3 regions of the Planococcus alkaliphilus genome follow, and region 1 is predicted to be linked to each of the others. Evidence: riboswitches for the same ligand, from Rfam matches in the RefSeq annotation. Region 1 holds a riboswitch; each other region holds the start of a gene.
The links. A riboswitch is a leader RNA that binds a small molecule or an ion and turns the genes downstream of it on or off. The one in region 1 is predicted to bind cobalamin.
Positions count from the first base shown of each region.

Region 2: another riboswitch for cobalamin. It lies ahead of AC2EXB_RS15350 (ABC transporter substrate-binding protein); the one in region 1 lies ahead of AC2EXB_RS18220 (acyl-CoA thioesterase).
Region 3: another riboswitch for cobalamin. It lies ahead of AC2EXB_RS14140 (hypothetical protein); the one in region 1 lies ahead of AC2EXB_RS18220 (acyl-CoA thioesterase).

Region 1 is NZ_CM168060.1:3,485,861-3,490,076, forward strand. Features, by position in the region: gene AC2EXB_RS18215 (ribonucleoside-diphosphate reductase subunit alpha) at 1-1,823, opposite strand, end outside; gene AC2EXB_RS18220 (acyl-CoA thioesterase) at 1,825-2,310, opposite strand; cobalamin riboswitch at 2,467-2,644, opposite strand; gene AC2EXB_RS18225 (undecaprenyl-diphosphate phosphatase) at 2,726-3,550, opposite strand; gene AC2EXB_RS18230 (MFS transporter) at 3,980-4,216, shown strand, end outside.
Region 2 is NZ_CM168060.1:2,941,745-2,945,960, forward strand. Features, by position in the region: gene AC2EXB_RS15340 (adenosylcobinamide amidohydrolase) at 1-353, opposite strand, end outside; gene AC2EXB_RS15345 (FecCD family ABC transporter permease) at 355-1,332, opposite strand; gene AC2EXB_RS15350 (ABC transporter substrate-binding protein) at 1,340-2,317, opposite strand; cobalamin riboswitch at 2,444-2,629, opposite strand; gene argS (arginine--tRNA ligase) at 2,677-4,216, opposite strand, start outside.
Region 3 is NZ_CM168060.1:2,661,529-2,665,744, forward strand. Features, by position in the region: gene AC2EXB_RS14135 (ABC transporter substrate-binding protein) at 78-1,028, opposite strand; gene AC2EXB_RS14140 (hypothetical protein) at 1,025-1,573, opposite strand; cobalamin riboswitch at 1,747-1,943, opposite strand; gene AC2EXB_RS14145 (GIY-YIG nuclease family protein) at 2,145-2,549, shown strand; gene AC2EXB_RS14150 (threonine aldolase family protein) at 2,599-3,693, opposite strand; gene AC2EXB_RS14155 (glycerol-3-phosphate dehydrogenase/oxidase) at 3,873-4,216, opposite strand, start outside.

The DNA of each region.
Region 1 (4,216 bases):
CGTTTAAAATACTCCCCTGTCTGCCATTCCGAGCCGCTGAACTCGCGGTAAGCACCTTTTTCCTTGGCAAGTTCCATGGAAGAGCGGATCGTATGGTAGGCAATTTCTTCATATAACTTATCAGCGAACGTTACGGCTTCTTCTGATTCCCAGTGGATGCCTTCAAGTGCGAGCAAATGGTGCCATCCGAAAGTTCCTAATCCAACAGCACGGAATTTTTTATTCGTCGCATCCGCCTGCCCGACAGAAATCGTATTCAAGTCGATGACATTATCGAGCATGCGCATCTGAATCGGAATGAGACGCTCCAGCACTTCCGCTTTCACCGCACGCGGCAAATTGATCGACGACAAGTTGCAGACAACGAAGTCGCCCGGTTTCCGGATCATGACCAGGTTGCCGTCTTCGTCGGTGTACTCTTTCATGATAGTTGTCGCTGACATGTTCTGCGCAATTTCGGTACACAAATTACTGCAGTAAATCGACGTTCGCCCTTTTCCACGCATATGTTTGTTCGGATTTTGCCGGTTCACTTCGTCGCGGTAGAACATATAGGGTGTCCCGGTTTCCAGCTGCGATACCATGATGCGCGCCATGATATCCATCGCCCGGTAAGTTTTTCGCGGCAATAGCGGATTCGCTGCCGCTTCCTCGTATTTTTCAGTAAAATGCTTTACATCGTTTTCATCATAAAAATCCTCAAGTCCAAGTGCCGTCCCGTGTTCATCTTTCCAGCCCATAACGCTTTTAATTTGATGCGGGCAGAAGGTATGCCACTCGCCAATGCTCCGGCCGTTGTCATCTTTTTCATTCAACTTTTCCATAAATAAATCAGGTATCGAAACTCCCGTGAAAATATCGTGCGCTTTCCGACGCTCATCGCCGTTGTTCGTTTTCAAATCCAGGAAACCGTTCATAATATCTTTATGGAAGACGTCCAAGTAAATAGCGACCGCACCCTGGCGCTGTCCAAGCTGATCCACACTGACTGCTGTGTCGTTGACAAGGCGGATCCACGGAATGACTCCGGATGAGTTGCCTTTGAATTTTTTAATGTCCGATCCGAGCGCGCGGACTTTGCCGTAGTAAATGCCGATGCCGCCTCCGTCTTTGCTTAGGCGGGCAATATCCCAGTTATTTAAGTAAATGCCGTCGAGCGAATCGTCGACCGTGTCGATAAAGCAGGAAGACAGCTGCCCGAAGCTCTTGCCGGCATTGGATAAGGTCGGTGTTGCCACCGTCATATAAAGGTTGCTCATCGCCCAATAAGCTTCTTTTACCAGATCTAGCCGTTTTTCTCGTGGTTCATTTTGCATCAAAGTCATCGCGATGACCAAGAAGCGCTCCTGCGGCAATTCGTGGATATTTCCTTCATAATCCTTCGCCACATAGCGGTCTGCCAATAAAAACAGGCCGATATAATTGAACAGCAAGTCCCGCTCAGCATCGATTTCCTTGCCCAGCTCCTTGATTTCTTCCTCGGAATAACTTTCCATCAAGTCGCTCGAATAGATGCCGACTTCACTTAAATTCTTCACCAACTTATAAAAGTCGCCGTATTTATCTTGTGCCGGATAGTTCCGGTTCTTTGCAGCTTTTTCATACAATTCTTCTAAATACAGTTCAGCCGCTACAAATGTCCAATCCGGTTCTGCCATGGAAATCCGGTTGAGTGCATATATAAGCGATTGTTCGGCTTTTGCTTCATGTCCAAGTGTTTCCAGTTTCGCGAGAAGAGGTGCAACATCCAAGTTATAAATTTTTTCCGCCCGGTGGATGGCTTTTTCAACTGTGTCTTTTTCCGAATAAACGATGGGATTCATCTCAAACCAGCTCCTTTGCAAATTCATTGATTTTCATGCGCTGCTGCTTCCGATCTTGTGCGCTTTTGAATAATTGTTTTTCTTTTTCGCTCTCCGGCACCACTGCCGGCACCGGCGTCGGTTTGCCTTTATCATCCACAGCCACCATCGTCAAAATCGCAGTTGTTGTCAAGGTTTTTTCAGTTGTTTCAATGTTTTGGCATTCCGCTTTTACGTAGACCTCCATCGAAGTCCGGCCTGTGGAAATTACAACCCCTTCCAAAAGAAGGACATTTCCGACTGTAGCGGAAGATAAAAAGTTGACCGTATCGATCGAAGCGGTCACTACTGCTTTTCCGCTATGTTTCATGGCGGTAATTGCCGCAATTTCATCAATATAGGCCAGTACCGTTCCGCCGAATATCGTTCCCATATGATTTGTGTCGGGCGGCAGCACGAGTCTTGTTTGCACCGTCCGTGAAATGCTTGCCGAAATCTGTTTTTCCAATGCAGCTCAATCCTCCATTACTTGTTTTAAAGACAAAAAACCCGCCTTCTCTGAGAGAAGACGGGTATATAAACGCAAATAATCCAACGGAAAACAGCAGAAATCCACTGTTCCTTGCAGAGTACCTTCGTTATACCTCCCAGCTCCCGGAGAAGATCATAAACTTATAACGAGGCAGGTCTCCTGGCTTGTGCTTCCACCTACACTACGGCCTTCCCATCCATTGGACAGTGGTTTTCCATAGTTCGTCAGCACTTACAGTTGCGGGTACAGCTCCGATTTTCACGGATTCCCTATTAAGCCTTTTCAGGCACCATCATTATCGGCGACACTATATATAGTGTTCAAAAATAAATCTAAACACTAATTATTGTATTTATTTACTATAATCCAGCTATCTGGATTTTACAAGCCCTTACAGGTAAATCACAAAAATCAAGGCCGCAAGTACGATTCGATAAATCGCAAATGGCACCAATTTGATTTTATCAATCAATTTCAAGAAGAATTTAACAACAACTAAAGCTACCACAAAAGCACTGATGAATCCGACCACAAAGAATGGAAGAGCGTCCACCGTAATGTACTGCCAGTTTTTCAATAACGACAAGCCGCTTGCTCCAAGCATGATCGGCACTGCCATAATAAAGGTGAAATCCGCTGCTGATTTATGGCTCATTTTCAAAAGAACCCCGCCGGCAATAGTCGAGCCTGAACGGGAGAAACCTGGCCATAAACCAAGACATTGGAAAAGCCCCATGCCAAGCGCTTGTTTGTAAGTCATCTGGTCAACCGTATCGATATGCGGTTTCTTTTTAGTAAAGTAATCCGCGATTAGCATAAGCACTGCACCCAGCACTAAACCGATAATAACGGTCTCAACCGAAAAGAGGTATTCATCTATGTAATCTTCGAAGGCCAAACCGAGCACTCCGGCCGGGATTAACCCGACAATTACTTTCGTCAAACTCAAACGCTGCTTTTTCTCAGCTGTTTTGCTTCGATTTATGCCAAGCAAGTCTTTAAAACGATCTCTAAAGATGATCACTACCGCTAAAATCGATCCCAACTGAATGACAACTTTAAATGTATTCGCCACCGGCTCACTGAACAGCTCTTTTGAATTTAGCCAGATGTCATCAACGATGATCATATGCCCTGTTGAAGAAACTGGCGCAAACTCTGTTAAACCTTCCACAATTCCCAGTACAATCGCAACAAAAATTTCCCACAAACCCATTCTGTTCTTTCTCCTTAAAATCGTTCATATCGTCCGATTCGTTTTATTTTATCTAATTTCTCTTCCATGTCGTGAGCAGCTAAAAAAGAAGTCTTTTTCATTTAACTCGACACTGGCCTTTAAAGTCAAGCTGCTCTGAATCCTTAACTCACTTGTTTCGGTAATTTCCTATTGAAAGATGCAGAAACTCTATTTATCATACACCTTTTTCCTTTTCTTGTTGCATTTAATCCTTAAAATCCTTTCAAATGCATAAGCAGTCAGCTTCGATACATTTTTTCGAAATAATTAATTTCTGAATCCTTTTTCTTTTTGTTTCATGAACAAAAGACTTTCATTAATTAATAATGGTGGTATGATAATTAATTGTGATTTCAATATATCAATAGCCTTAGATTAGCAGTTTACTATCAAAAGTGGAGATGTACGATGAAACAAATTACAGGATATTCCTTTCACTATGGCTGGGTGATTATCGCGCTTGCTGCGCTGTCCCAGTTTTTTTCTGGTCCCGGACAAACTTATTCCAACTCGATTTTCATTGATTATTACATAGACGAATTTGGATGGAGCCGTTCAACGGTTTCCGGCATCTATTCAGCGGCCACTTTGGCTTCCGGATTTCTGCTGTTCTTTATCGGCCGTTTGATCGACCGCAATGGCTCC
Region 2 (4,216 bases), 540 kb from region 1:
TCGCTTTCATCTTCCGCTGACCAGGAAGAAAACCAGCCGCTTTGATGCGGGTAGCGGCCAAGCGAAATCGTTTCACGGACCGTATGGGCAAAAGCATGGGCGTGAAGCTGCGGCAAAACAGCCATCTCTCTCGCTAATTCTTTTGCTTGGAATGCGCCAATTTCTTTGCCGCCGATTTCGACTGTCCCGGCAGTTGCCGGCAATACCCCGCTGATCAACTTCATTAAGGTCGATTTGCCGCTGCCGTTCGGACCTAAAATGCCGAGCATGGTTCCTTTCGCTACGGAAAAAGAGACGTTCTGGACAATATTCCGATCCCCATATCCGCCGCTTAAGTTGTTTATTTTCAACATATTATGCCACTCCTTTGCGTTGGCGGAAAAAGATAAAAGCAAAGACCGGTGCACCGATAAAGGCTGTGATCACGCCAATCGGAAGTTCCGTCGGCGAAATGATCGTACGTGAAACTAAGTCACAGACGATCAGCAATGCGGCTCCGTTGATAAAGGACAGCGGCAGCACATGGCGATGGTCCGATCCCCACAGCAAGCGAACCATATGCGGAACCACGAGCCCGACAAATCCAATCGTTCCGGAAACGGCAACGGCTGCACCAGTCAGAACCGAACCGCTGACCAAAATCATCATTTTGCTCCTTTTGATATTGACGCCGAGATGCTGTGCCCGTTCTTCCCCAAATAGCATGGCGTTCAACTCTCTGCGGTTCAGCCATAACAGAAACGATCCGATTAAGAGAAACGGCAGCGCCATCTGCACATAAGGCCAACCGCGCATGGAAACTGAACCAAGAAGCCAGCCGATAATCTGGCGCAGCTCTTCCCCCGTCAAAGCAATCATCAGAGAAATGACCGAGCCGAGAAAAGAGCTGAAAATGATTCCAGTCAAAATCACCGTTTCCATCTTCATCGAACGGTCCACTAATTTGGCAAATGCCATGACAGCCAACATCGTGGCCAGCGCGCCCGCCATACTGATGACCGGTAAGGTGAAAATTCCTAAAAAAGGAATGGTAATGCCGAAAAAGAGCGTCGTTACGGCACCTACTGAGGCGCCGGAAGACACTCCTAACGTGTAAGGATCGGCCAATGGATTTTTCAACAGCCCTTGAAAAGCTGCCCCCGCAATGGCCAGCGCCGCTCCGACAAGGCCTGCCAAAACCACACGCGGCATCCGAATATTCCAAAGGATATTAGCTGCTGTTTCATCCGAAGATGGATTCCATAGCACCCGCGGCGAAATCGTTACCGTGCCGACCGTTACACCCAACACTACAGCTCCCGCCAATAAAATGAGGGATATCGTGTAGGCGATCAGGTTTTTATTCACCGTATACCTCTGGATATACTGCTCGTGCAAGCTCCAGCAATCCTTCTATCACTCGTGGGCCTTGGCGTGTCAATTTGTCCGAGTCGAGGTTATAAACCGCCTCGTCTTGTACTGCCGTGATTTCAGCAAAACCATTGCGTCCCATGATGAGCTCGACCGCATTTGGTACGTATGCTCCTTCAGTAGTAACAATTACGTCCGGATTGCTGCTGACGATCGCTTCCGGATCCATGCTGACCCATCCTTCCTGATCGCCGGCGATGTTTTCAGCATTGATCGTTGACAGCATTTCGTCTATGAACGTGTCCGTTCCGGTCGTATAGATTTCCGGCGTACTTCCCACTTCGACAAATACTTTTTTCGGTTCTTTTACTTCTGCAGACATTTCTTCGATTTCGTCCAATTGCGCTTCCATCTCTGAAATTTGCGCATCCGCTTCTTCCATGGTGCCGGTCGCTTGGCCGATGATGGTCATCGTTTCAAAAACTTCATCGAAAGTGGCCGCTTCTTCAACTACAAATACATCTAGGCCAGCATCTCGAAGCTGCTGCAACCCCGCGTCTCCGATTCCTAAATTCGATTCATGCGCTAATACGATATCGGGCTGCAGGCTGATGATTTTTTCCACATTGAATTCCTGTCCGCCAATTTTCTCAACGCTTGCCGCTTCTTCCGGATAATTATCAAAATCGGAAACCCCGACCATTTTTTCACTCAATCCCAGTTCATAAGCGATTTCCGTATTAGAAGGCACCATCGAGACAATCGCATCCGGCTCTTCTTCAATCACCACTTCTTCGCCGACAGCATCCGTCAAAGTCACCGGGAATTCAACTTCTACCACCTCTTTGGGCGGTTCTGCCGGTGTTTCTATGTCCTGTTCTTCTGCCGGTGCCGCCTCTTCCCCGCAGCCTGCCAGCAGCAAAGCCGCCATACCCGCACTCATTCCAAACTTCCAAAACTTCTTCATTGCTGTATCCCCTTTTCTCTTGTTGGTATTATTGCGTTCGAAATAAAAAATCCCTCCGCATAAAACTGCGGAGGGATGAAAGGACGGCATAATAAAACTATGCATCCAGCCGGTCCTCGCAGGCTTATGGGGCGTTTCATAAAGGCAGGTCTCCTGGCTCGTGCTCGGCGCTTTCTGTTCCTTCCCGGAGTCTTGCTCCAGTGGCATCAACAGATTGCTCACACTTACAGTGGCGGGACCGCGCCGGATTCGAACCGGCTTCCCTTTTAACTTATGCTGTTACACATAGGCACCTTTATGATTTCAACTATTCAATTGATTCATTTTCATTATACATATTCAGTTTAAAAACAGAAAGTTTACATTTTATCCGGTGCAGAAACGCCGATCACTTTTAACGCATTCGCAATCGTCGTTCTAACTGCTGTAATTAATGCCAGACGTGCACGCGTCAAATCTTCATTCGTCACATCCAATACTTTATTGGCATTATAGAAGCTGTGGAAGTTCGAAGCAAGATCTTGGATGTACGTCGTGATGCGGTGCGGTGCACGCAGCTTTGCGGCATCGGCAACCACTTTCGGGAAATCGCCGATTTTCTTCAAGACATCCACTTCTTTTTCTGATGACAATAATTCCAGATGGTCAGTTGAAGCTGTGAAACCTTGCTCTTCTGCCTGGCGCACAATCGAACAGATGCGGGCATGTGCATATTGCGAATAGTAAACCGGATTTTCGTTGGACTGGGAAACGGCCAAATCCAAATCGAAGTCCATATGCGAATCGCCTGAGCGCATCGCGAAGAAGTAACGGACTGCGTCTAAGCCGACCAGCTCAACCAATTCACGCATAGTTACCGCTTTGCCGGTACGTTTGCTCATCTTCATCTTCTCGCCGTCTTTGTAAAGCTGGACCATCTGCACGATGTTCACTTCCAACGTGTCGCGGTCGTAGCCAAGCGCTTCGATTGCCGCTTTCATACGCGGAATATAGCCATGGTGGTCAGCGCCCCAAATATTGATCAATTTATCAAATCCACGCTGCAATTTATCTTCATGGTAAGCGATATCTGGAGTCAAATACGTGTAAGATCCGTCGTTCTTGATCAATACGCGGTCTTTATCGTCTCCGAATGCCGTTGAACGGAACCATGTAGCACCGTCTTCTTCATAGACATGGCCATTTTCGCGAAGTTTTGCTAATGCTTTATCGATTTTGCCATTTTCATAAAGGGATGATTCCGGATACCACACATCGAATTCCACGCGGAAATCCGCAAGGTCTTTCTGAAGCTTCGCCAATTCCACTTTCAAGCCGTGTTTGCGGAAAGCTTCAAAACGCTCTTCGTGCGTCATCGCAACAAATTTATCGCCGTGTTCTTTTACAAGATCTTCCGCGATATCTTTGATGTCTTGTCCGCGATAGCCGTCTTCCGGCATGCTGTCGCCTTTTCCTAATGCCTCAAAATAACGGGCTTCGATCGAAAGCGCCAAATTGTTGATTTGGTTTCCGGCATCGTTGATGTAATATTCACGTGAAACGTCATAGCCTGCAAGGTCCAGTACATTGCAAAGCGAATCGCCGACAGATGAACCGCGGGCATGGCCAAGATGCAAGTCGCCAGTCGGGTTTGCTGAAACGAACTCGACTTGAATGCGTTCGCCTGCGCCGGAATTGGTGCGGCCGTAATCTTCCTTCTGCTCCAATACGGTTTTGACGACATCCAGTAAATAGTCTTTCTTAATCGTGATATTGATAAAGCCGGGTCCTGCAATTTCCACTTTTTCAATATTCGCTGATTCTTTATCCAGGTTTTCCACAATCGCTTCCGCAATCGCACGCGGTGCTTTTTTAGCGATGCGCGTCAATTGCATGGCGATATTCGTTGCATAATCACCA
Region 3 (4,216 bases), 820 kb from region 1:
TAAATTATACCAGTTATCTGAAAATTTAATCAATTTAAAAACCACCGCCCTTTTTTCGGACAGTGGTTTTAATGAACTTATTTCAATAAATCTGGATAAGCGGTTTCGGCTACAAGTTTCACGGCTTCTCCGATTCTTGGCCCCGGACGTGAGGTGATATCTGAATCCAACAAGAAGACTTGCTCATTTTGGACAGCCGCAATTTCCGACCAGCTATCGCGGGCTTTGATTTCATCTACAGCGTTCTCCACATAGGATACCGTTGTAAAAATCAGTTCTGGGTTCCGGTTCACCACTTCTTCTTCAGAAAGTTGCGGCCAGCCTTCCAAATCTGCAAAAACATTTTCCACTTGAGCGTGATTCAAAATTTCCTGTTGGAAGGTCTTATCGCCAGTTGTATAGATTTCAGGCAACGGGCTGATTTCGATGTAAGCTTTTTTCTTTTGCTCAACTTCAGCGAGCTTGTCTTGGACGTCTTTAATTTCTCCTTGAATGGAAGCAATCAGTTCTTCGCCTTTTTCTTCCACTCCCATTACTTGCGCGATTTGTTCGATGTCGCCATATACATCTTCAAACGAAGCGGCGGATTCGATGACGAATACCGGAATATCCGCTTCTTCTAAAACCTCAAGCCCGGTCGGTCCGCCAGTCGAATAAGCGAGGACAATATCCGGATCCAATTGGATGATGCGTTCTGCATTGAATTTCACAGAATCAGAAACCCGCTCAACTTCCAAAGCTTCCTCCGGGTAGTTATCAAAATCTGTGGCACCGATTAATTTGTCTCCTTCTTCTAATGCATAAAGGATTTCCGTATTGCTCGGAATAAGCGAAACGACGGTTTCCGGAATTTCTTCCAACTTCACTTCATTGCCTAAATCATCTGTCACTGCGTAAGACTCAGCCACTTCCGTTTCCGGGTTTGCATTGTCTGCAGTATTAGTTGTTTCCGCACTTTCCTCACTTTGGCAGGCTCCGAGAAATACAGCGAGTGCAAGCGTTCCACTCAATAAATAGGATTTTTTCATTTTATCTTTTCCTCATCTTTCTTTTTCGGTCTCGTTGGATAGGATTTGCTGATGAACGGAATCTCTTCCACCCCGTGTTTGCGATTGGTATAAACTGCCATGACAAATAAGACGTTAGCGAGCAATTGCGCATAATCAAATAAAATCTCGGGAACTTCCCGCTCCAAACTCACTTTATGCAATGCCCTAACTGATTTTTTCGCTTCGCTTCGGCACACATGCAAGCTACAGGCAGCCTGACTCCCTTGCGGCAAGACAAAATTTCCGATACTGTCTTCCACCTCTGCCACGTAAAAATCGTATAAACTGCTCAGTTTTTCAAGGTCTTCTTGGTCAATTGCTATTTTGCCACGCACCGAACCATTCAAATGATAGGCCATCGGCTGTAAATAACGAAGATCCCGCTCTACTTCCGGAATGTCTCCAGTCAACGAAATGGCTTCACCAATGCGCGTCGTCAGTGAATCGGTGCGAATTTCAAAATCCACTGTAGATGCGGACTCCCGCATGAATGGATAGCAAATATAGCGCATTTCTTTTTTCATTCATATCACCTCTTCTCCTGCTTTACTCAGTGGTAATCTTCCGCATCGCACTTCAGATAAACAGCAAAAAGCCGCCCTCATAAAAAGGGCGGCACCATTCCAATTAAACGGCTCGTCTATAAAGCCCAAATTGTAAAAGTTGCCGTATGATTCCCTTATCTTCCGAAGAGTAAAAATACGTTCAAAAAAAGGTAGGTCTCCTGGCTTGTGCATCGTTTTACTCTAAGAACCTTCCCGTCGGATGATCACTCATCTAAGACAGTGGCATTTTCTTATTTCATACGCACTTACAGTTGCGGAAACAGCTCCGGATTCGCACCGGATTCCCTGTTATACTGACGAATCAGCACCTTTTTTCTGCATGATTATTCACTTGTTTCAAGTGTAGCATATTTTATTCCTTAGAAAAGCCTAATTTTCCGATTAGAAAGCGCTTCCATATATTTGAATAATATGACTTTTACTTCTGCTCTCGCTTATTAATCGTTTATTGGTTAAACTAATAATCAGATAAGTCGAAAATATGAAATAGAAATGAATTTTACGACCGACAAATAAGGGGGATTATTAGATGAAAGAAAAGATTCATGAGCTTCTGAGAAAAGAAAACTATGCATTCGATAATGAAAATTGGAAGTCCATCGAAAATGTTCCTTTTCTTTTAAATGATGAGACCACGATGTTGTTGAACAAGATTAAATTGAATATGGGAATGGCTAAAGGCATCTATATTTTCTGTGACTCCAATCAAAATATCCTTTATATCGGAAAAGGAGCACCAATCTACAATCGCATACGCCGCCATTTCGCAAAACTGAAAAAGACAAATCATGCCCCTCACGGATTTTCCCAAGAGATCCAGGCACCTATCACGATTCATTGGGTCGAAATCGAACAGCCTGAAAAAAGGGAAATCGTTGAGCATATGCTGGCATATACCTTAGAACCGGTGTACAAGAAATGGTACGTTGGATAAATAGAAAAAAGCCTGTAAAAGACGCTTACTGTCTTTTACAGGCTTCTTTCTATTTAAGAGTTTTCATTTTTTCATTAAGCTTGGCAAATAGCTCTTCTACCTTCTCTGCCGGCAAAGTTTCATACAAATCACCTAGGCTGACTTCATAGGAGCTGCCGCCGTTTTCCAATGTTTTAAGGTAGCTTGTAAGCCCGATTCCCGTTTCCTGGTGAAGCTCAGCAAGCAGCTCCTCCATCGTGTCATTGGCATAGCTGAAATGGACATGGAACATATTCGATACAGGCTCCACGGGCAGAGTGGTAATCCCTTCACAGCTATTGAAAAAGCCGGCCAGTTCTTTTGCATGTTCATGATACATCGCCATCTTTTTAGATCGCTTGTCAAAATAATAGTCAGCGGAAAGGATATATGGATACAGCGAAATCAAATCGCCGCCGTGGCGCCGTTTCCAAACTTTTGACTGAGCCATGAACTCTTTATCTCCTGCCAGTATCGCTCCTGCGATGCCGCCAATTCCTTTATAGAGCGAGATATAGACACTGTCAAAAAGGCTGCAGACTTCACTTGCGGTTTTACCGTAATAAGGCAGCACTTCCAGAAGCCGCGCCCCGTCCAGATGCAGTTTGATCTCGTTCTTGCGGCAATAATCCGAAATCTCTTCCAAAGTTTTGTAGCTTGGCAATTGCCCGCCAATTTCACGCTGCGGCAACTCCAACAGCATACAGGCCACTTTCTCGTCCATTTGGAGGACATCTTCTAGCTCAATGACGCGATCCTTATCAGCGAGCAGCACAGACTCGATTCCATGCAATTCTTGAAGCCCTTTTTCTTCGTGGATCTCCAGATGGCTCAATGGATGATAAGCTACTTTCCGAATGCCTGCCGCGTCGCACCAGATACGCAAGGCAATTTGCTGCGCCATTGTCCCGCTCGGGAAAAATACTGCACTTTCTTTTCCTAGCAGCTCCGCCATCTTCTCCTGAAACTCTTCAATAACCGTTCCTTGGCCGTAAATATCGCTTTCTACATTTCCATCAATACCCTCAAATGCCTCTTTCAGCACCTTCACATCACGCTTGCCGTGGCCAGCCAACTGATGCTCACTCTCGAGAAAACTTCGCTTCAACCGTTCATTGGATGTCATTGTCTTGCTCCTGTCTCTTTTCAGAATACTTGCGCTTTTATCCACTATATCATTTTTAAGGATGCCAGCAAATCGCTAGAAAATCAGGAGAAGTCGATCCCATTCATGTAAGAACCAAGTACACCCGCAAAAAAACCGCTCTGATCTTAATCGATCAGAGCGGTTTATCTATGAATTTATTAGTTTACTGCGGCTTTAAAAGAAGCACTTGAACGGCTTCCGCCAACTTCAACCGGATGTACAGCTTCATATAGAAGCCCTTCCAGCTCGTTATTGTAAGCTGTTGCCTGTTCCTCAGTCCAGCCAAGCACTTTGCCCATATAAGCATTTACAGCCGCTTTATTGGCGTGTACCCAGTTGATATCGAAGAACAATGCACCTGTACGGCGGATGAAGAAATCAATCGGTTTGTAGGCTGCTTCGTATTCCAAAGCGTAGCGCAGCATAGCGAAAGCGATTGGGTCGATTCCCTCTTTAGCCGCTTCTTCGTTTCCGGTAAATAAGAAATTGAAGACTTGGTCAA